DNA from 3 places in the Massilia sp. FBCC-B171 genome. Region 1 is predicted to be linked to each of the others. Evidence: predicted binding sites of a transcription regulator. Region 1 holds the regulator's gene; each other region holds the start of a gene.

Region 1 (7,748 bases):
ACAACCTGCGCGGCGCGCGTCAGTAAATTCGCCGCCCTGGGCTGTACCTTTCCAGCCACAGAAACTGACGGAAAAACAACAGTGAACCCATGCTGCAGAGCTGCATGAATTTTAGGCAAAGACGGGGAAAGCACGGAAAACATGGCCTCCCTCCCCCGTTTCGTTTAGGGCGCATTGATTTTCGTTACAGAAATTGCGCGAACTCTTGTGGAAGCGCAAACAGCGCTCACGACACTGCTGGCTAGGGCTCGAAATGTGGCGATGACAAGCGTAGGATTTTCGACGCGAATCGAATTACAGGGCCAGGAAACAGGCCTATAATTCCGCACCGCAAGTCGGCCCGGTGCCGCAATATGAAAAGCGTGAAATGACCAACCTCAGCAAAATTCTTTCTCTCGAAAACGTCCAGCTCGACATCGAAGTGTCGAGCAAGAAGCGGGCCTTTGAACAGGCCGGCTTGATTTTCGAGAACAACTGCGGGATCGCACGTTCGACCGTCTCCGAAAACCTGTTCGCGCGCGAGCGCCTCGGTTCCACGGGGCTCGGGCATGGCGTGGCCGTGCCACACGGCCGCATCAAGGGAAGCAAGAGTTTAAAACAGCCGATCGCCGCCTTCGTGCGCCTGAAAGCGCCGATTCCGTTCGAGTCGCCGGACGGGCAGCCGGTCAGCCTGCTGTTCTTCCTCCTGATTCCCGACCACGTGACCCAGCAGCACCTGGAAATCCTGTCGGAAATCGCCGAACTGTTCTCGGACGAAGCGATCCGCACGGCACTGGCCACCGACCGCGACCCGCGCTCGATCCACGAACGCATTATCAACTGGCAACCTAGCCTGCAGGCCTTGGGTTAAACTCGGGGGAGTTCCCTCCCCCTTATTTACTCACGCCATGCTGCAGACTCCGCTTACCATCCAACGGCTGTACGACGATAACCGCGACAGCCTGCAACTCGGTTGGTTCGCCGGCTTTCCCGGCGGCGAACGCCTCATTTCCGGCGACGTCGCCTCGGCCGCCGACCAGGTCGGCCACCTGAACCTGATCCACCCGGGCCGCATCCAGGTCTTCGGGCACCAGGAACTGGATTACTACCACCGCCTCAAATCGAGCTCGCGCAGCCACGTCATCAGCGAACTGATCGGTGGCGGACCGCCGGCGCTGATCATCGCGCAAGGCCTGGAAACGCCCCCCGACATCCTCGCCATCTGCGACGAGCAGAACATCCCCCTGTTCTCGACCCCGCTGCCGGCGGCCCAGGTGATCGACTTCCTGCGGGTCTACCTGTCGAAAAAACTGGCCCAGCGCGTGATCATGCACGGCGTCTTCATGGACGTGCTCGGCGTGGGCGTGCTGATCACCGGCGACTCCGGCCTCGGCAAGAGCGAGCTCGGCCTGGAACTGATCTCGCGCTCGCACGGCCTGGTGGCCGACGATGCCGTCGAATTCTCGCGCATCGCCCCGAACATGATCGAAGGCCGCTGCCCGCCGCTGCTGCAGAACCTGCTGGAAGTGCGCGGCCTGGGCCTGCTCGACATCAAGGCGATTTTCGGCGAGACGGCGGTGCGGCGCAAAATGCGGCTCAAGCTGATCGTCCACCTGGTCAAACGCGGCGTGCTCGACGAAGAAGTCGAGCGCCTGCCCTTCCACTTCCCGACCGAGGAAGTGCTGGGACTGCCGATCCGGAAAGTCGTCATTCCGGTGGCGGCCGGCCGCAACATCGCGGTGCTGCTCGAGGCCGCGGTACGCAATACCATCTTGCAGCTGCGCGGGATCGATACGCTGCAGGAGTTCATGGAGCGGCAGAGACAAGCGATGAGCGGGGATTGAGTGTTCCAAACAGCCTGAATAAAACACCCCGGCATTCCCCTGCAACAGGCACGATCGGAACGTAATGACGCTGAACCCGCCGATTCTGGCAAGGCACCGACGACAAGGAATGCCCTGTTGCGGTATCATCGGGGCATGCACATTGTTCTCATCACCGGTATCTCCGGCTCGGGCAAGTCGGTTGCCCTGAATGTCCTGGAAGACGCGGGTTACTACTGCGTCGACAATCTGCCGCCGGCCTTGCTGCCGCAGCTGGTTGATTCCGTCTCCGGCACCACGGCCAAGCTGGCCGTCGCGGTCGACGCGCGCAGCGCCGAATCGCTGGCCGAGCTGCCCGTCACGGTGCGTACGCTCAAGGATGAAGGCCATCAGGTCAAGGTGCTGTTCCTGACCTCGAGCACCCACTCGCTGGTGGCGCGTTTTTCGGAAACGCGGCGCAGCCATCCGTTGTCGCACACCCTGCTGCCAGGCCAGAATCCGGCCGCGCGCCGCACCCTCATCGAGTGTATTGCCGAAGAGCGCGAGCGCCTCGGCGCGATCGAGCAGCTCGGTCACGTGATCGACACCTCCGAAGCCTCGGCGAATAAGCTGCGCGCCTGGATCAAGGAACTGGCGGAAGTCCAGCACGCACCGCTGACCCTGTTCTTCGAATCCTTCGCCTTCAAGGTCGGCGTGCCGCTCGACGCCGACTTCGTGTTCGACGTGCGCGCCATCCCGAACCCGTACTACGACCTCGCCCTGCGCCCGCTGACCGGCAAGGACGCCCCCGTCATCGCCTTCCTCGACGCCCAGCCGAGCGCCACCGAGATGCTGCAGGATATCTGCAAGTTCGTGGAAAAGTGGCTGCCCTCGTTCAAGACCGATAACCGCAGCTACCTGACGGTGGCGGTCGGCTGCACGGGCGGGCAGCATCGCTCGGTCTACATGGCCGAGCGACTCGCCGCTTATTTCAACGAGACCGAGCGCGTGGTGCTGAGGCATCGCGAGCAGTCGTAACGACCCACCGTGCCATTTTGGGTTGGGTAGGGTGGGCACTCTGTGCCCACGCGGTACAACGTTCGCGTGCCGGTCAGGGTGATTTTTTCAGGCGCCGCGTGTTGGATGACGGCGGGGCCGCGGGCCGTAAGGTAGCGCCCGTACCGCGTGGGCACTCCGTGCCCAACCGACGTTCAATCCAAATGCCGCAGCGGATGCGCGTGATCCGGCCACACCGGCGCGAAAAACTGGTCCACCATCTCGGGCGTCACCTCTGCCAGGCTGGCAGGCTTCCACTGGGGCGCATTGTCCTTGTCGATCACCAGCGCGCGCACGCCCTCCAACACTTCGCCGTGTTCGAAATTGCGGCGCACCAGCGAGCGCTCCATGCGCAGGCAGTCGGCCACGTTCATCGCGGCGCCACGCAGCAGCATCTCGCGCGTCACGCACATCATCAGCGGCGAACGCTGGCGCATCGCCGATAAGGCCTTCTGTGCGAACGGCGTCTCGTCGCCTTCGAGCGAGGTCATGATGGCGGCTACCGAAGCGGCGCCGAAATGACTGTCGATCGCAGCGCGCTGCGTCTGCAATACGCTCTCGCCCGCATCGGCGGCAAAGCGTGCGCCAAACGCGCGGATCGCGTCCGCCAGCTGCGCACCCGGCGTCGTGTCGATCAGCGCGTTCAGTTCGGGAACCTGCGCGCCCGGCACGAAGACGTCGGCCAGGCCCACATACAGCGCGTCCGCCGCGCTGATCGTCAAGCCCGTCAAGCCAAGGTAATTGCCCAGCTGCCCAGGCGCGTGCGACAGGAAATAGCTGCCGCCGACATCCGGGAACAGGCCGATGTTCACTTCCGGCATGGCCATCTTCGTGCGCTCGGTCACGATGCGCAGGCCCGTCTCGGGACCGCCCTGGGCGATGCCCATGCCGCCGCCCATCACCACGCCATCCATGAGCGAGATATACGGCTTCGGATAGAAGTAAATTAAATGGTTCAGCGCGTATTCTTCGGTGAAGAAATCTTCCAGCAGCGCGCTGCCGCCGGTTGGCGTGGCGTGGCCGGCTTCGTGGAAGAAGCGGATGTCGCCGCCCGCACACAGCGCTTTTTCGCTGCTGCTGGTGAGCACAACGGCGGCCACCGACGCGTCGTCGCGCCAGGCCAGCAAAATCTCGGTCAGGCGCCGCACCATCGCCAGCGACAGCGAATTGAGGGCTTTCGGACGGTCAAGGGTGATGATGCCGGTGCCGTTGGCAACGCGGGTCAGGACGTGATCGGTCATGGTGGGTAGCATGGTTGAAGAGACATGCATTTTACCCGCACGCGCAATTGAAAAGGGCGCCTTGCGGCGCCCTCGTTCAGACGGTGCTCAGTGCTGATCAGAACGCAGCAGCGGCCTCTCCGCCTTCAGGACGGCGCTTGAGCGCCTCGTGACCATGGTCTTTCAGAATCGACTTGTACTTCATCACCTGACGATCCAGCCTGTCCATCAACAGGTCGATGGCGGCATACAGGTCGTGCGCCACACTTTCCACGTGCACCATCTTGCCGGACAGGCGCAAGTTAATCTCGGCTTTTTGCCTTTTGTCTTTTTCGGTGAGATTGTCGATGGCGAGGATCACGTGGGAATCGATCACTTGATCGAAATGGCGGGTGATGCGTTCGAGCTTGTTCTGTACGTATTCACGAATGGCGGGGGTGACGTCGAGGTGGTGGCCACTGATGGTGAGATTCATACACACTCCTTAGATAAATGCGCGGCGCCGCATTCGCGCTTGGGTCGCGCCTGGGGCCGCTGTTACAAGGATTTGCGGAGACTGACGGGAGGAATCTTGAGTGCCTCGCGGTATTTGGCAACCGTGCGGCGCGCAATGACCATGCCTTGTTCCCCGAGCATTTCCGCGATCTTACTGTCGGATAATGGGTTCTTTGGGTCCTCTGCTCCTGTCAGCTGCGCGATAAGCGCCCGTATCGCCGTAGACGATGCTTCGCCCCCCGCTTCGGTGGCGACGTGGCTTCCGAAGAAATACTTCAGCTCAAACATGCCGTGCGGGGTCAGCATGAATTTCTGAGTTGTTACACGAGAAATGGTGCTCTCGTGCAGACCCAGTGTATCAGCAATCTCGCGAAGCACAAGGGGACGCATCGCAACCGCGCCATGGCTGAAAAAGTTGCGCTGACGCTCCACAATTGCCTGCGAAACACGCAGGATCGTGTCGAAGCGCTGGCGCATATTCTTGATCAGCCACTTCGCTTCCTGCAGCTGCGCGCTCATCTGGCCTTCGCCTTTTCCGCCCTTGAGCAGGTTGGCATACACGTTGTTCACGCGCAGGCGCGGCATGACTTCGTTGTTCAGCGTGACGGCCCAGCCGCCCTTCGTCTTGCGGACAATAACGTCCGGAACGACATAGCCCGACACGCTCGATGCAAAGGCCGCGCCGGGATGCGGATTGCACTGGCGGATCACCGCTTGCGCTTCGCGCAGGTCTTCGTCGTCGCAGTCGAGCGCCTTTTTCAGCTTGTTGAATTCGCGCTGCGCGAACCAGGTGAGATAGCCCTCGACGATTTTCAGGGCCATGCGCCGCGTCACCAGCGGCACGCCCGGCATGCTGCGGATCTGCAGCGCCAGGCATTCGGAGGCGCTGCGCGCACCGACGCCGACCGGATCGAGGCTTTGCACCAGCGCCAGCGCGCAGCGCAGCTCATCCATCTCGATCTCGAGTTCCTCGGGCAGGCGCGCGTGGATCTCATCCAACTGCTCTTCCAGGTAGCCGTTGTCGTCGATGGCGTCGATCACCAGCTCGGCCAGCACGCGGTCGCGGTCGGTCACGCCCGTCACCCGCACCTGCTCCATCAGGTGCTCGCGCAGCGTGACGCCGATGCCGCCCAGCTGCGGGCGCCCGTCGTCGTCGTTCTCGCTGCCGGCGCTGCGCGTGCCCTCGCCCCAGTCGGCGTCGGCGTCGGCGCGTTCGACCTCGCCGCCGCCCTCCGCGCCTTCGCCCGCGTCCGGCGCGGGGGGCGCGTCTTCACCGTTGGGCGCGGGCGCTTCGGGCGCCTGCGGCGGCGCGTCGTTGATCGCGCCGTCGGCCAGCAGGCGCACCGAGTGGTCGAGCGGATCGTCGAGGCGCTCGAGCAGCGGATTGTCGGACAGGATTTGCTCGATCTCCTGGTGCAGTTCGAGCGTCGACAGCTGCAGCAGCCGGATCGACTGTTGAAGCTGCGGCGTGAGCGCCAGGTGCTGCGAAGTCCGGAGTTGCAGGGATTGTTTCATGGCCCGTTCGTAGACTACATGCGGAAGTGTTCGCCCAGGTAGACGCGCCGTACCGACTCGTCGGCGATGATGTCGTCGGGACGTCCCGACGCCAGCACCGCGCCCTGGTTGATGATGTAGGCGCGGTCGCAGATGCCCAGCGTCTCGCGCACGTTGTGGTCGGTGATCAGCACGCCAATGCCGCGCTCCTTCAGGAAGCGCACGATGCGCTGGATCTCGATCACGGCAATCGGGTCGACGCCGGCGAACGGTTCGTCGAGCAGCACGAAGCGCGGGTTGGTGGCCAACGCACGCGCGATCTCGACGCGCCGGCGTTCACCGCCCGACAGCGACAGCGCCGGGTTCTCGCGCAGCTTTTCGATCTGCAGTTCGCCCAGCAGCGAATCGAGCCGCTCGTTGATCGCCGCCTTGCTCAAGGCCTTGCCGTTCTCGTCGTGCTGCAGTTCGAGCACGGCGCGGATATTGTCTTCCACCGTCAGCTTGCGAAACACCGAGGCTTCCTGCGGCAGGTAAGACAAACCCATCACCGCGCGCCGGTGGATCGGCAGGCTCGAAATGTCGGCGCCGTTGATCTCGATGGTGCCGGCGTCCGACGGCACGAGGCCGACGATCATGTAGAACGAGGTGGTCTTGCCGGCGCCGTTGGGGCCGAGCAGGCCGACGACTTCGCCGCAGCCCACTTCCAGCGACACGTCGCGCACGACCAGGCGCTTGCCGTAGCTTTTTTGCAGGCCACGCACGACCAGGGTGCTGCGGGTGTCGGCAACGTCTTTCATCATCATTGCTTGCCCGCCGCTGAAGTCGAAGGGGCAGCCGCCCTCGGCGCCGGCGTGGCGGCCGCGGGAGCGGCGGCCGGCGCGGCGGCGGGCGCCGTGCGGCGCGGTGCGATGATCAGGGTGCCGCGTCCGCCGCCAACCTTGCTCTCGCCGCTCGGGTCGTTGCGCACGCTCGCCACTTCGCGCCGGCTGTCGTAGGAGATGTAGGCGCCATCGAGTTCGTTGGTCAGGCGTCCATTTTCGAGCTCTTTCACCACCGCCTTCGAGAACAGCTTGACCACTTCCACGCGCTCGTCGTATTCGATGCGTTCGGCTTGCCCTTCCATCCACAGGTCGGGACCGCCGTCGCGCTTCTGGCGGAAGGTGGCGACGCGGCCCGGGCCCGCGGTGAGCGTGACGCTCATATAGCCTTCCGGCGTTTCTTTCACCAGCGCGCGGTCCGACTTCATGGTCAGCGTGCCGCGCGTGAGGATGACGTTGCCCGTCAGGATGCGCGTCTGCGTGACTTCGTCGACGTCGAGCGAATCGAAGGAGATGACGGCTTGCTTGAGCGAGTCGGCACGCTCGGCGGACGCCGACAGCGACAGCAGCGAGAAGAAAGCGGCGGCGACGATATTGTGAAAGCTGTTTTTCATTGAGCTCGTTCCTGTTATTTGGGTGGCGCCTGCGCTGGACGCGGCGGATAGACGATCTGGCCGCGCCCGCCGAGGTGCAGCTTCTGGGTCGGGTTCTCGGCAACCATGCCGATTCCGTTGGCCGTGGCCGCGCCCAGGGTCATCTGGACCGGACGGTCGGTTTTCACGATCTCTTCGTCGGCCAGCAGGGTCAGCGCCTCGGTGCGCGCGTGCAGGGCCTCGCTTTTCGGCGTGGCCGGACGCTTGATGTCGACATTGCCCATCAACTCG
Region 2 (7,748 bases), 320 kb from region 1:
ACGGTAGGATTCGTGACTGGGGTGAAGTCGTAACAAGGTAGCCGTATCGGAAGGTGCGGCTGGATCACCTCCTTTCTAGAGTAGCACCGGAGTCAGCCTCAAAACTGAACTCATCATTAAACGTCCACACTTATCGACTGTTGAACAAAGAACACAGTTTCGGGGCTGTAGCTCAGCTGGTTAGAGCACCGTGTTGATAACGCGGGGGTCGTTGGTTCGAGCCCAACCAGCCCTACCAGTCACACCCAGGGGGATTAGCTCAGCTGGGAGAGCACCTGCTTTGCAAGCAGGGGGTCGTCGGTTCGATCCCGTCATCCTCCACCAAAAGCCTAAACTTAAGTCGTTAGATTTACGTTTAGTCTTTTCGAGATTAACTGTTGTTCTGTTCTTTAACAATCTGGAAGAAGTAAAGTTTTATTGAGTACGCACGACAGTGCGTGCTCAGGGTAGTAGTACAAATCAGAAAACATGCAACAAGCTGTACTCTTATTCTTATAAACGCTTTCTGGTTAGTCGCCAGAAGCTAACGTTATAGGGACAAGCGAATAAGTGCACATGGTGGATGCCTTGGCGATTACAGGCGATGAAGGACGTAGTAGCTTGCGATAAGCTGCGGGGAGCGAGCAAACACGCTTTGATCCGCAGATTTCCGAATGGGGAAACCCGGCCTTTTAGGTCATTGCATACTGAATACATAGGTATGCAAAGCGAACGCGGCGAACTGAAACATCTAAGTAGCTGCAGGAAAAGAAATCAACCGAGATTCCCAAAGTAGTGGCGAGCGAAATGGGAAGAGCCTGTACGTGATAGTCGATTGGATAGTGGAACAACCTGGAAATGTTGGCCATAGAGGGTGATAGCCCCTTACACGAAATCCGAACGGTGATACTAAGCGTACGACAAGTAGGGCGGGACACGAGAAATCCTGTCTGAACATGGGGGGACCATCCTCCAAGGCTAAATACTCGTAATCGACCGATAGTGAACCAGTACCGTGAGGGAAAGGCGAAAAGAACCCCGGGAGGGGAGTGAAATAGATCCTGAAACCGTGTGCATACAAACAGTCGGAGCGGACTTGTTCCGTGACGGCGTACCTTTTGTATAATGGGTCAGCGACTTACATTCAGTGGCGAGGTTAACCGAATAGGGGAGCCGTAGAGAAATCGAGTCCGAACAGGGCGACAGTCGCTGGGTGTAGACCCGAAACCAAGTGATCTACCCATGGCCAGGATGAAGGTGCGGTAACACGCCCTGGAGGTCCGAACCCACTAATGTTGAAAAATTAGGGGATGAGCTGTGGGTAGGGGTGAAAGGCTAAACAAACTTGGAAATAGCTGGTTCTCTCCGAAAACTATTTAGGTAGTGCCTCAAGTATCACCATCGGGGGTAGAGCACTGTTATGGCTAGGGGCTCATTGCGAGTTACCAAACCATTGCAAACTCCGAATACCGATGAGTGCGAGCTTGGGAGACAGACGTCGGGTGCTAACGTCCGGCGTCAAGAGGGAAACAACCCAGACCGCCAGCTAAGGTCCCAAAGATTGGCTAAGTGGAAAACGAAGTGGGAAGGCTAAAACAGTCAGGATGTTGGCTTAGAAGCAGCCACCATTTAAAGAAAGCGTAATAGCTCACTGATCGAGTCGTCCTGCGCGGAAGATGTAACGGGGCTAAGCCAGTCACCGAAGCTGCGGATATCCTTTATTGGATATGGTAGGAGAGCGTTCTGTAAGCCTGCGAAGGTGTCTTGTGAAGGATGCTGGAGGTATCAGAAGTGCGAATGCTGACATGAGTAGCGATAATGGGGGTGAAAAGCCTCCACGCCGTAAGCCCAAGGTTTCCTGTTCAACGTTCATCGGAGCAGGGTGAGTCGGCCCCTAAGGCGAGGCAGAGATGCGTAGCTGATGGGAAGCAGGTTAATATTCCTGCACCGTCGTATGATGCGATGGGGGGACGGATCGCGGAAGGTTGTCTGACTGTTGGAATAGTCAGTTTCTGCTTCATAGAAGGCGCTTAGGCAAATCCGGGCGCGGAATTCAAGGGAGTGGGACGAGCGGCTTTATGCTGCGAAGCAATCGGAAGTGGTTCCAAGAAAAGCCTCTAAGCTTCAGTCATACGAGACCGTACCGCAAACCGACACAGGTGGGCGAGATGAGTATTCTAAGGCGCTTGAGAGAACTCGGGAGAAGGAACTCGGCAAATTGGTACCGTAACTTCGGGAAAAGGTACGCCCTTGTAGCTTGACCACTTTACTGTGGAAGGGTGAACGGGTTGCAATAAACTGGTGGCTGCGACTGTTTAATAAAAACACAGCACTCTGCAAACACGAAAGTGGACGTATAGGGTGTGACGCCTGCCCGGTGCTGGAAGATTAAATGATGGGGTGCAAGCTCTTGATTGAAGTCCCAGTAAACGGCGGCCGTAACTATAACGGTCCTAAGGTAGCGAAATTCCTTGTCGGGTAAGTTCCGACCTGCACGAATGGCGTAACGATGGCCACACTGTCTCCTCCCGAGACTCAGCGAAGTTGAAATGTTTGTGATGATGCAATCTACCCGCGGCTAGACGGAAAGACCCCATGAACCTTTACTGTAGCTTTGCATTGGACTTTGAACCAATCTGTGTAGGATAGGTGGGAGGCTTTGAAGCGGGGACGCCAGTTCTCGTGGAGCCATCCTTGAAATACCACCCTGGTTTGTTTGAGGTTCTAACCTTGGTCCGTTATCCGGATCGGGGACAGTGCATGGTAGGCAGTTTGACTGGGGCGGTCTCCTCCTAAAGTGTAACGGAGGAGTTCGAAGGTACGCTAGGTACGGTCGGACATCGTGCTAATAGTGCAATGGCATAAGCGTGCTTAACTGCGAGACCGACAAGTCGAGCAGGTACGAAAGTAGGACATAGTGATCCGGTGGTTCTGTATGGAAGGGCCATCGCTCAACGGATAAAAGGTACTCTGGGGATAACAGGCTGATTCCTCCCAAGAGTTCATATCGACGGGGGAGTTTGGCACCTCGATGTCGGCTCATCACATCCTGGGGCTGTAGCCGGTCCCAAGGGTATGGCTGTTCGCCATTTAAAGTGGTACGTGAGCTGGGTTTAAAACGTCGTGAGACAGTTTGGTCCCTATCTGCCGTGGGCGTTGGAAATTTGAAGGGGGCTGCTCCTAGTACGAGAGGACCGGAGTGGACGAACCTCTGGTGTACCGGTTGTCACGCCAGTGGCATTGCCGGGTAGCTAAGTTCGGAAGAGATAACCGCTGAAAGCATCTAAGCGGGAAACTTGCCTTGAGATGAGATTTCCCGGAGCCTTGAGCTCCTTGAAGGGTCGTTCGAGACCAGGACGTTGATAGGCTGGGTGTGGAAGTGCAGTAATGCATTAAGCTAACCAGTACTAATTGCCCGTACGGCTTGTCCCTATAACCTTAGCAGGTTATAAAAGTAAGATTACAGTGCTGTTTGTTGATACGCACCACTACCAAAACCTACTTCTTCCAGATTCAGAGCCTTGTTCGCACCAGCGGACACAGCTCGTACAAGTTATGCCTGATGACCATAGCAAGTCGGTCCCACCCCTTCCCATCCCGAACAGGACCGTGAAACGACTTTGCGCCGATGATAGTGCTGCAACCAGTGTGAAAGTAGGTTATCGTCAGGCTAGTTATAAGAAAAACCCCACCAGGTGATCCTGGTGGGGTTTTTTGCTTTGGGCGGCCGATCCTGTACCTGAGCCAGGCGCCACGCTACCTGAAGTTACGTTGAAAACTTTGTCCTGACGACTAGACTGAACCCATGTTCCCAGTTCGGAATGGACTGATCATGGACACGCAATGTAAACGCGGGGCAATCCGGTTCGTTGCCGCATTGCTGCTCGCTCTCGGACTTGGAGGCTGCGCATACGCGCCCTACGCCGCCTACGACCCCTATTACGCCGGCTACAGCTATTACGGCTATCCGACCTATGTCGGACCGCCTGTCTCGCTGAGTCTCGGCTTCAGCTATTTCGATCATCACCATTCCCATCACGGTCACCATGGCGGCTACCACGGCCGATATCATGGCGGTCACCGCAGCCACCATGGCGGCTACCGGCATGGCGGGTGGCACGGCCGCGGCCGGCATTGACACGCCGCGCTAGCACCTCAGGCATTCCTTCCCGCACTTACCGCATACCGGCCAGCCCTGCGAGCCGCGTGGCACGCCGCTTGCATTCTCCCCCTTCTGCGTGTGCCAGGCGCCGTCCGCACCATGCGTCAACGCAGACGGCGGAACACCACTGTCCCCCGATTGGAACAAGCGACGCAGCAGTGTTGCAGTTTCGGAGCGACAGCGCGCCACGGCACACTTGTTTCCAACCAGTCCGCCAGCACGGTGGACCTCATCGACCAGAAAGATGCCATGAAAACGAGAGCAGCCATTGCGTGGAAGGCCGGAGCCCCCCTGTCCATTGCCGAAGTTGACCTGGAAGGACCGCGCGCCGGCGAGGTACTGGTGGAGATCAAGGCGACCGGGATCTGCCATACCGATTACTACACCTTGTCCGGTGCCGATCCTGAAGGCATTTTCCCTTCCATCCTCGGACACGAGGGCGCCGGCGTCGTGCTCGAAACCGGCCCGGGCGTCACCTCGGTCCAGCGCGACGACCACGTGATCCCGCTCTACACGCCCGAATGCCGGCAATGCAAATTCTGCCTGTCGCGCAAGACCAATTTGTGCCAGTCGATCCGCTCGACCCAGGGCCGCGGCCTGATGCCCGACGCCACCTCGCGCTTCTCCCTCGATGGCCAACCCCTGTTCCACTACATGGGCACCTCGACCTTTTCGAATTACATCGTTGTCCCGGAAATTGCATTGGCCAAGATCCGGCCGGACGCGCCGTTTGATAAAGCCTGCTACATCGGCTGCGGCGTGACCACCGGCGTGGGCGCGGTCGTGTTCTCGGCCAAGGTCGAGGCCGGCGCCAACGTCGTCGTGTTCGGCCTGGGCGGCATCGGCCTGAACGTGATCCAGGGCGCGCGCATGGTGGGCGCCGACAAGATCATCGGCGTCGACATCAACCCGGGCCGGGTCGAGATCGCCCGTAAATTCGGCATGACCCATTTCGTCAATCCGAACGAGGTCGGCAACATCGTCGACCACATCGTGCAATTGACCGACGGCGGCGCCGACTTTTCCTTCGAATGCGTCGGCAACACGCAGTTGATGCGCCAGGCGCTCGAGTGCACGCACAAGGGATGGGGCCAATCCTTCATCATCGGCGTCGCCGCCGCCGGCCAGGAAATCAGCACCCGGCCCTTCCAGCTGGTCACCGGGCGCCAGTGGAAAGGTTCCGCTTTCGGGGGCGCACGCGGCCGCACCGACGTGCCGAAGATCGTCGACTGGTACATGGACGGCAAGATCAATATCGACGACCTGATCACCCATACCTTGCCTCTCGATCGCATCAACGAGGGCTTCGAGCTGATGAAGAGCGGTCAGTCGATCCGCTCGGTAGTGCTGTACTAACCAACCAGGGAGGCATCATGAGCACAGCAGTAAACATCCATCCGGCCGTCGACGGCATCAAGCGGGCAGAGGCCGGTTTTTCAGGCGGCACCTTGTCCTGCCTGTGCGCCAGCAATCCGGTGACGGTCGAGATCAAGGGGCAGGTCGCGCACAACCACGTATGCGGCTGCACCAAATGCTGGAAACCGGCCGGCGCCCTGTTTTCCCAGGTCGCCGTGGTCGGCCGCGAAAACGTCCGCGTCACCGCCAACGAAGACAAGCTGCAAGTGGTCGACGAGAGCGCCACGATCCAGCGCCATGCCTGCCGCGACTGTGGCGTGCACATGTACGGCCGCATCGAAAACACGGGCCACGCCTTCCATGGCTTGGACTTCGTGCATACCGAGCTGTCGAAGGAGCGCGGCTGGGCGGCGCCCGAGTTCGCCGCTTTCGTCTCGTCGGCCATCGAAGGGGGCGCACGTCCCGAGCAGATGGGTGCAATCCGCGCGCGCCTGAACGAGATTGGCCTGCCTCCCTACGACGCCCTGTCGCCGGCCCTGATGGATGCGATCTCGACCCATGTCGCCAAAACCCGCGGCGTGTTGAAAGACGCCTGACGCATACGCCGGCGCCGCCGGCAAGGGCGGTCCGCAGGCCGGACCGCTTGCCCGCAACATGGAGACAAGATGAAGCGACACCTTCTGCTGTTGGCTGTTTCAATCGCGCCACTCACTGCCCAGGCCAACGATTTCCCGACCAGCGGCCGGGTCGAGTACGTGCTCGAGTGCATGCAAAAACATGAGAGCAAGTACGAGTACCTCTACAAATGTTCCTGCGCCATCGACCACATCGCCAAACACATGCCCTATGACGAGTACGTGACGATGTCGACCGCCTTGCGCAACCAGACCCTGTCGGGGGAACGGGGCGCGCTGTTCCGCGACCCGGCGCCGGTCAAGGAAATGGCCAGCAAGTACAAGGCGCTGCAGGACAGCGCCAACAAGGCCTGCCGTGTGCCGGAACGCTGAGACCGGTGTGCCGCCGGGCGCTGCGCCACGGATGGCACAGGTTGCAGAACCACTGTCACGAATCCTGAACACGCTGTCACGCAGCACCGGCGGGTCCAGGGGCAGCGCGGCACGGCCGGCCCAGCCGGACGCACTGGCACGCTAAGTGCTGTGTTGATGGTGGGGCTACCCGCCTGTCGTCATTGGAAAGTTGAAGAGCGCTGGACCAGGTCGCACCGCATATAAAACCAAAGGAGACTTAACCATGTCATTTACCAAAAGACTCATCCGCTGGTGGCCGTGCCTGGCGCTGGCGGCCACCCCCGCATTTGCTGCCAGTTCCGACGTCGAACAGCTGACCAAGGATCCCAAAAACTGGGCCATGCAGTCAGGGAACATGGCAAACCACCGGTACAGCGAACTCAAGCAGATCACCAGCAAGAACGCCAAAAACCTGCAGGTGGCCTGGACCTTCTCGACCGGCGTGCTGCGCGGCCACGAAGGCGGCCCGCTCGTCATTGGCGACACCATGTACATCCACAGCCCCTTCCCGAACAAGGTGTTTGCCATCTCCCTGGAAGACCAGAGCATCCGCTGGAAGTACGAGCCTAAACAGGATCCGACCGTGATCCCTGTGATGTGCTGCGACACGGTGAACCGTGGTGTCGCCTACGCCAACGGCAAGATCTTCCTGCAGCAGGCCGACACCACCCTGGTAGCCCTCGATGCGAAGACCGGCGCCGAACTCTGGAAAAACAAGGTGGGCGATCCGAAGATCGGCGAAACCACGACCAATACCCCGCACGTGTTCAAGGACAAGATACTGACCGGCATCAGCGGCGGCGAGTTCGGCGTGCGCGGACGCATCACGGCGCACGACATGAACACCGGCAAGGTGCTGTGGAAGGCCTTCAGCACGGGCCCCGACAACGAGATGATCGTCGATCCCGCGAAAACCATGACCTGGACCGACGGCAAAATGGCGCCGATCGGCCCCGACTCTTCGCTGAAAAGCTGGAAGGGCGACCAGTGGAAGCTGGGCGGCGGCACGACCTGGGGCTGGTACAGCTATGACCCGGCCACCAACCTGGTCTATTACGGTACCGGCAACCCGAGCACCTGGAATCCACGCCAGCGTCCCGGCGACAACAAGTGGACGATGACCATTTTTGCGCGCGACCTCGACACGGGAATGGCGAAATGGGTCTACCAGATGACGCCGCACGACGAGTGGGATTATGACGGCGTTAACGAAATGATCCTGG
Region 3 (7,748 bases), 300 kb from region 1:
GCGCTCGAGCGTAGTCGTCATGGCATACCTCCGAAACCGTATTAAATTAACTCCGAAATCGTAGCGATTCTGGCATCGCGGGATGCGCCGGTCCTGGGCCCTGCCGCGCAGGCAGGACCCGGACCGTGTTGCTACTCCGCTGGATGCTTAGAAGAACCCGAGCGCTTTCGGGCTGTAGCTGACCAGGAGGTTCTTGGTCTGCTGGTAGTGGTCGAGCATCATCTTGTGGTTTTCGCGGCCGATGCCCGACTGTTTATAGCCGCCGAACGCGGCGTGGGCCGGGTACAGGTGGTAGCAGTTGGTCCAGACGCGCCCGGCCTGGATCGCGCGGCCCATGCGGAAGGCGCGCGAAGCGTCGCGCGTCCACAGGCCGGCGCCGAGGCCATACAGGGTGTCGTTGGCGATGCGCAGCGCGTCGGCTTCGTCTTTGAAGGTCGTGACGGAAACCACCGGCCCGAAGATCTCTTCCTGGAAGACGCGCATCTTGTTGTCGCCCTTGAACACGGTAGGCTGCACGTAATAGCCGTCTTTCAGGTCGCCATCGATCGCGTGGCGCGCGCCGCCCGCGAGCACCTCGGCGCCTTCCTGGCGGCCGATATCGAGGTAGGACAGGATTTTTTCGAGCTGCTCCTGCGAGGCCTGGGCGCCGATCATGGTGCTCGAATCGAGCGGGTTACCCTGCTTGATCGCCGCCACGCGCGCCAGTGCACGTTCAATAAAACGCTCGTAGATCGATTCCTGGACCAGCACGCGCGAGGGGCAGGTGCAGACCTCTCCCTGGTTCAGCGCGAACATGGCGAAGCCTTCCAGGCATTTGTCGAAGAAGTCGTCATCCTCGTCCATCACGTCGGCGAAGAAGATGTTCGGCGATTTGCCGCCCAGTTCCAGCGTGACTGGGATCAGGTTCTGCGCCGCATAACCCATGATCAGGCGGCCCGTGCCGGTTTCGCCGGTGAAGGCGATCTTGGCGATGCGCTTGTTCGACGCCAGCGGCTTGCCCGCCTCCAGGCCAAAGCCGTTGACGATGTTGACCACGCCCGGCGGCAGCAGGTCGCCGATCAGTTCGAACAGCACCATGATCGAAGCCGGCGTCTGCTCGGCCGGTTTCAGCACCACGCAGTTGCCGGCGGCGAGGGCCGGGGCCAGCTTCCAGACCGCCATCAGGATCGGGAAATTCCAGGGAATGATCTGGCCGACCACGCCCAGCGGCTCATGGAAGTGGTAAGCATAGGTTTCGTGGTCGATCTGGGCGATCGAGCCCTCCTGCGCGCGGATGGCGCCGGCGAAATAGCGGAAGTGGTCGATCGCCAGCGGAATGTCGGCCGCCATCGTCTCGCGGATCGGCTTGCCGTTGTCGATGGTCTCGGCGGTGGCGATCATCGCCAGGTTCTGCTCGATGCGGTCGGCGATTTTATTCAGGATGTTGGCGCGCTCGGCGGGCGAGGTCTTGCCCCAGGCTTCCTTGGCTTCGTGGGCGGCGTCCAGCGCCAGCTCGATGTCTTCGGCGCTGGAACGGGCGATCTCGCAGAAGGGCTGGCCGGTGATCGGCGTGATGTTCGGGAAATACTCGCCCTTGACGGGTGCGACGAACTTGCCGCCGATGTAGTTGTCGTAGCGCTGCTTGAACGGGTTGGCGACGCCGAGCTTGCTGATGTCTGCGAGATTCATGTCATCCTCTTTTCATGATGGTTGTATGACCGTTGGCAACGGGTGTGTCGAAGCACCCCTGGGGTTTCGCAAGCGCCGTGCCAGCCCGCTTGCCCGGGAAAGCCGGTGCCCAGCCCGTTCGCGCCGCTTGTTTCTGGTACACCTGCTCCAGATTGGAACAGCACAACTGGTCAGCGAATCAGCACACCCCAAGGCAGCGACCCGACTGGAATATCGGCCACGCGCGTGCTGCTGGCCGTATCGATCACCGAAACGCTGTCCGAGCGGCCATTGGCCACGTACAGGCGGCTCCCGTCTGGCGTAAGCGCCATGTTCCAGGGGCGCTTGCCGACCGGAATCGTGGCCGTGACCTTGTTGGTTGCACTGTCGATGACGCTGACCGTGCCGTCGATGCCATTGCTGGCATACACCTGCTTGCCGCTGGGGTGGACCGCAATTCCGGCCGTGTTGCGCCCGGCCGCTATGGTGGCCAGCGTGCGCCGCGCCGCCATGTCGACGACATACACGGCGCCGGCCAGTTCGCAGGCGATGTAGGCGCGCGCCCCGTCCGGGGAAAAGCCGATGCCGCGCGGACGCAGGCCGACCGACACGCTGCCCACCTGGCGCCGCGCGCCGACATCGATCACGTCGACCTGTTCGGCATCCTCGGCGCTGACCAGCAGCCAGCGCCCGTCCGGGCTGAATACTGCGTGCTCGGGGTTGCGCCCCTGGACCGGGATCTCGGCCAGCACGGCGCGCGTGGCGGCGTCGACCAGCACCACGCTGTTGCTCTCCTCGACGGCGACGGCCAGCAGGCGCCCGTCGTTCGAGGCGCTGACGCCCTCGGGCGACTTGCCGACCGCGACGCTGGCAAGGAGCGCGCCGCTGGCCGCATCAAACGCCAGCAGCGCGCCGTCGCCGGCATCGGTGACCCACAGGACGCGTCCGGCCGGATCCGCAGCAATGCCGCGCGGACGCTTGCCGGCGGCAATCTCGCGAACCACTTTGCCGCTGGCGGTGTCGATCACGCTGAGGGTGGCCGATTTTTCGTTCGGCACGTAGCCAAGCGGGGCCGCGCCGGCACAGGAAACGGTGAGCGCGGCCGCAAGGGCGAGTAAGCGGCGCAGGGAGCGCAGTTGCATGGTCGACGTCCTTTCTGTTCATGCGCGGGGTGCGCAGCTGGTGAAGGAAATGCAAGCGCCATGCCACCGGGGTGTGGGCGTGTTTTTTGCATGGCAGGTATATTGCTTATTGAATCATCACTGCCCTGCGCTCAGGGCGCGACAACAACAATGGAGAAACGATGACGCACCATGCATTTCGCTTGAACGCGATCGCCGCCCTGTGCGCCTGCTGGCCACTGGCGGCGCTTGCTGCCGGCAACCCAACCCCCGAGTCGGCAGATGTGCCGCAGGGCCCGATGAACGTCGTCGTGGTCACCGGTAGCCGCAGCGAGCACGCCAGTTTCGACCTGCCGGCCGCCATCGACGTGATCGATGCGGCGCAGATCCGCGATACCCAGCCGCGCGTGAACGCCTCCGAGGCGCTGGCCGCCGTGCCCGGCCTGGTCGCACGCGACCGCCAGAACTATGCGCAGGATTTGCAGATCTCCTCGCGCGGCTTCGGCGCCCGCTCCGCCTTCGGCGTGCGCGGCGTGCGCCTGATCGCCGACGGCATCCCGGCCACCATGCCCGACGGCCAGGGCCAGGCCGCCACGTTTAATCTGGACATGGCCGAACGCATCGAAGTGCTGCGCGGGCCCTTCTCTGCCCTGTACGGCAACCATTCCGGCGGCGTGGTCCAGCTGTTTACGCGCGAACCGAAAGGGCCGGCCTCGGTCGAGACGAGCGTCTCGGCCGGCAGCTACGGCATGCGCAAGTTCGATGTCAACACCCAGGGCAATACCAACGGCATCGGCTACCTGATCGACGCCTCGCGCTTCGATACCGACGGCTACCGCGACCATGGCGCCGCCAGGCGCGACCAGGCCTATGCCAAGCTGACCATGGCGACTTCCCCGACCGGCAAACTGGTGTTCACCGCCAGCGGCCTGGAGCAGAACGACACGCAGGACCCGCTCGGCGTCACCTGGGCGACTTACCAGCGCGACCCGCGTGCCGGCGAGATCGACACCACCGATCCCGTCTCGCCGCAGCGCACCCTGGCCGAGCGCTACAACACCCGCAAAAGCATCGACCACAAGCAGCTGGGCGTGACCTGGGAGCAGCGCTTCGGCGCCAACCGGCTGCAGGTGACCGGCTATGGCGGCAACCGCCGCGTGGTGCAGTACCAGTCGTTCTCGCGCGGCTTCCAGGCCCCGCCCACCCATTCGGGCGGCGTGGTCGACTTCGATCGCGACTTCCTCGGCGTCGACGTCAACTGGCGCGACGTGCGCGATTTTAACGGCGGCACGCTGCGCACCACCGTCGGCATCGATACCGGGCGCTCCACGGACAAGCGCCAGGGCTTCGAGAATTTCATCGGCAACGAGTTCGGCGTACGGGGCAACCTGCGCCGCGACGAAGAAGACGAGGTCGGCAACGTCGATCCCTATCTGCAGGCGGAATGGGAACGCGGCGAATGGGTCGTCACGGGCGGCCTGCGCCACAGCCGCGTGAAGTTCGACGTGGCCGACGATTACCTCTCGAACGGCAACGACAGCGGCAAGGTGCGCTACAGCCACACGACGCCGCTGGTGGGCGTCCTGTACAAGCTCACGCCAACCCTGAACGTGTACGCCAGCGCCGCGCGCGGCTTCGAGACGCCGACCCTGAACGAACTGTTTTATTCGGGCAGCGGCGCCGGTTTCAACTTCAACCTGCAGCCGGCCACCAGCACCCACCTGGAAGCGGGCATCAAAACCTTCATCGGCAGCGGCATGCGCGTGAATGCCGCGCTGTTCCAGGTCAAGACCCAGGACGAACTGGTGGTCGACGTCTCGAGCGGCGGACGCACCAGCTACCGCAACGCCAGCGCCACGCTGCGCCAGGGCGGCGAATTGTCGCTCGACGCCGACCTCGGCGGCGGCTGGGGCGCCAAGCTGGCATTGTCCGCACTGCGCGCGATCTACGACGAAGGTTTTGGCACGGTCCCGCGCGGCAACTACCTGCCGGGCGTGCCGAAGACCAGCATGTACGGGGAGTTCGGCTGGAAGGAAGCCAACGGCCGCTTTGGGGCTGCACTGGAGACGATCGCCAACGGCCGCGTGTATGCGGAAGACACCAACACGGCCCAGCCGGCGCCGGGCTATGCGATCTTCAATGTGCGGGCGCAGGCCAGGCAGGAATGGGGCGGGTGGACGATCAAGCAGTTCGTGCGCCTGAATAACCTGTTCGACAAGCAGTATGTGGGGTCGGTGATTGTGGGGGACGCGAACCGGCGGTTTTATGAAGGTGCGCCGGGGAGGAATTGGGTGGCGGGCGTGAGTGGGCAGTATCAGTTTTAGGGATGCGCCGCTGATGGTTGAACGCGTGGGCGGCGAAGCCGCCCACCCTACGGCCCTGCGCTTAACGCCAACATGAATCAAAGGGACGTAGGGTGGGCGGGTTCCCCGCCCACGCGTTCAACAGCAGCCTGAATATCGCGCTGCCTGGTCAAAACCGATACCGCACCCCCGCATTGAACGTGCGTGGCGCCCCCGGCGCCACGAAGCGCGCATGCGCCGGCTCCACCGCCCCCGCATGCGGCTGCAGCAGGCGCCCTTCGGGGAACATATCCACCGCAATCGCCCCGAAACTCTCGTAGCGCCGGTCCAGCACATTGTTCACCCGCGCAAAGACTTCCCAGCCCGGCGCCGGGCGCCAGCGCGCATGCAGGTTCAGCACGGCGTGCCCGCGCACGCTCCAGTCGGCGCGGCGGGCCTCGTCATCCTCGTCGGCATCCGCAATCAAGCCATCCTCGTTCCCCTGCACCGCCGCATGCGATACCGCCTGCAGGTCGGCTCCCAGCACCAGGCCGGGGCGCAGGTTCCAGTCCAGGCCCAGTTTCGCCGTATGGCGCGGCAGGCCCGCGATCGGCGTGCCCGGTCCGACCGTTACCGTGCGCGCGCCGGTGAACAGCGTGCCATCGGCATCGTAGGTCGCGCGCAGGTAGCTGTAGTCCGCGCTGACGCGCCACGCGCCGCGCTGGCCATGCATGCCGAGGTCCATCCCCTCATGGCGCGTGCGGTCGAAATTCGAAAAATAGCCGGCGCGCGAGAGTCCGGCGCGCCCGAACAGAATGTCGTCGCGGTTCACCGTCCGGTACAGGGTGGCGCTGAAGCCGTTGCGCTCCCCGCCGCCGCGCAGGCCTGCTTCCACCGTGCGCGAGACGACCTGTTTCAGGTAGGGATCCGACTGCAGCCCGACCGGCAACCGGCACGGTTCCTCCGGATCGGCGCACCCGAGTTCGATCACGGTCGGCACCCGGTTGCTTTGCGCGGCGTTGGCGAACCAGGTCAGCGTGCCGCGCGCGTGGGTGATGCCGAGCGAGGGATTCCAGCGCTTGTAGGTAAACGTTTCGGCCGGCTTGGGCCCGTCTTCGGTGGTGAGGGTATTGCCGACGCGCGCGTGGTTGTAGCGCAGCGACGCCGTCAGGTGGGTGGCGGGCGCCAGCGCCAGGGTGCCTGCCGCATACAGGCCGTAGGCGTTCGCCGTGCCCGTGACCGACGACATCGGCTCGCGTTCTTCCTCCTCGTCGGCCTCGACGCCGCGTTCAAGGGTAAAGAAGGCTTCCTGCTCGAACTGGGCGAAACGCACGCGGCTGCGGTCCCAGGTCGCGCCCAGGTTGAACAAGTTGCTGCCCACCGTCTGCGCCAGGTTGATGCTGGCGCCATGCCCGCGCTGGCGCGTGCTGGTGGTGTTCAGGCTGGCCGGGTGCAGCGCTTGCCCCTCCTCGCGCGTAACACCGCATTCGTCCGCGTCGACGGGAGAACCGTCGGCCAGGAAACCGTCGGCGCAATCCTCGACGTAATCGCCATACTCGTCGCCGACGTCGCCGCCGACGGTGTCGCGCCGGCTGCTGCGCGCATAGGTCGAGGCGGTCAGCTCGCTCCCCGGTCCCAGCCGCTGCGTGAGCCGGAAGGCCGCCTGCAGCAGGCGGTTGCGGGTGCGGTCGGGGAAGGTGTAGACGGCGCGCCGGTCGTCTTCGTACAGGCCCGGCTCGATCTCGCCATCCTCGTCACGGTAGCTCGGCACCAGGCCGTTGCCCAGCATGCGGCTGCGCCCGCCCAGCAGCGTGAACTGCCAGTCGGTGTCGCGCCCTTCGCGCCCCGCTTTCACGAACAGGTTGCCGAGCCGGCCGGCGGAATGGTCGCGCCAGCCGTCTTCGTCGAACAGGGTAGCTGCCGCAAAGCCATGCCAGCCATCCTGGCCGCGCACGCCATAGGCCAGGTCGGCGCGGCGGCGTCCGTGTTCGCCGAACGAGAGCGCGGCTTCCACCCCAGGGTCGGCCAGGCCCGAACGGGTCTCGAGCGCGATCGCGCCGCCCAGCGTGTTCAGGCCATATAAAGGATTCGAGCCCGGCACCAGCCAGAGGCGCCCGATCGCCGCTTCCGGCAGCATGTCCCAGTTGACGACGTCGCCGAAGGGTTCGTTGACGCGCACGCCGTCGAGATACACGGACAGCCCCTGCCCGGTCCCGAGCAGGGGCGACGCACGAAAGCCGCGGTAAGTCAGGTCGGTCTGGAAGGGACTGCCGATGATCTCGTTGACGTTCACCCCATGCAGGCGCCGCGCCATGGTCTCGACCAGGTTGCCGCCCCCTGCCGCGCGCAAGTCCTCGCGGTCGAGGGTTTGCACGGCATACGGCAGCAGGCGCGCCTCGCTGCCGCCGCCGGCAAACGGCACGACGCCGACCACTTCCACCCGCGCGATCGGCGGCCCCTCGTCGTCCAGCCCGGGTGCGGCCGCCGCTTCTACTCCCAGCGCCAGCAGCGCGCTGCCCGCCACGAGGCGCGCGCTCATGGGGTCACCACTTGCACGCCGTGGCGCGCGAACAGGGTTTTCAATTCGCCGCTCGCTTTCATGTCGTTGAGGGCCGCCTGCAGGCGCCGCCCGAGTTCCTCGTCCTCCTTGCGCACCGCCATGCCGACCGCCCAGCCGGAACGCGGCAGGCGCTGGAAG

Evidence for each region. Region 1 encodes sigma-54, which starts transcription at its own class of promoters, with help from an activator protein. Its sites were predicted from a motif close to TGGCANGNAANCTGCTTT; they were not measured.
Region 2: NMB41_RS23625 (methanol/ethanol family PQQ-dependent dehydrogenase) is a predicted target of sigma-54. The motif match lies at 6,639-6,656, and genes of this name have one in related genera.
Region 3: NMB41_RS23550 (beta-propeller fold lactonase family protein) is a predicted target of sigma-54. The motif match lies at 2,838-2,855, and genes of this name have one in related genera.

Annotation. Positions count from the first base shown of each region.
Region 1 is NZ_CP101443.1:4,903,806-4,911,553, forward strand. Features, by position in the region: gene queF (NADPH-dependent 7-cyano-7-deazaguanine reductase QueF) at 1-26, shown strand, start outside; gene NMB41_RS22260 (PTS sugar transporter subunit IIA) at 368-850, shown strand; gene hprK (HPr(Ser) kinase/phosphatase) at 888-1,823, shown strand; gene rapZ (RNase adapter RapZ) at 1,959-2,819, shown strand; gene NMB41_RS22275 (enoyl-CoA hydratase/isomerase family protein) at 2,993-4,078, opposite strand; gene hpf (ribosome hibernation-promoting factor, HPF/YfiA family) at 4,176-4,532, opposite strand; gene NMB41_RS22285 (RNA polymerase factor sigma-54) at 4,595-6,067, opposite strand; gene lptB (LPS export ABC transporter ATP-binding protein) at 6,082-6,843, opposite strand; gene lptA (lipopolysaccharide transport periplasmic protein LptA) at 6,846-7,478, opposite strand; gene lptC (LPS export ABC transporter periplasmic protein LptC) at 7,493-7,748, opposite strand, start outside.
Region 2 is NZ_CP101443.1:5,227,961-5,235,708, reverse strand. Features, by position in the region: rRNA gene NMB41_RS23670 (16S ribosomal RNA) at 1-75, shown strand, start outside; tRNA gene NMB41_RS23665 (tRNA-Ile) at 162-238, shown strand; tRNA gene NMB41_RS23660 (tRNA-Ala) at 249-324, shown strand; rRNA gene NMB41_RS23655 (23S ribosomal RNA) at 536-3,411, shown strand; rRNA gene rrf (5S ribosomal RNA) at 3,538-3,650, shown strand; gene NMB41_RS23645 (hypothetical protein) at 3,812-4,117, shown strand; gene NMB41_RS23640 (S-(hydroxymethyl)glutathione dehydrogenase/class III alcohol dehydrogenase) at 4,391-5,497, shown strand; gene gfa (S-(hydroxymethyl)glutathione synthase) at 5,515-6,093, shown strand; gene NMB41_RS23630 (hypothetical protein) at 6,163-6,504, shown strand; gene NMB41_RS23625 (methanol/ethanol family PQQ-dependent dehydrogenase) at 6,749-7,748, shown strand, end outside.
Region 3 is NZ_CP101443.1:5,205,448-5,213,195, forward strand. Features, by position in the region: gene NMB41_RS23540 (DUF779 domain-containing protein) at 1-21, opposite strand, end outside; gene adh (aldehyde dehydrogenase) at 148-1,668, opposite strand; gene NMB41_RS23550 (beta-propeller fold lactonase family protein) at 1,839-2,789, opposite strand; gene NMB41_RS23555 (TonB-dependent receptor family protein) at 2,951-5,092, shown strand; gene NMB41_RS23560 (TonB-dependent receptor) at 5,241-7,589, opposite strand; gene NMB41_RS23565 (substrate-binding periplasmic protein) at 7,586-7,748, opposite strand, start outside.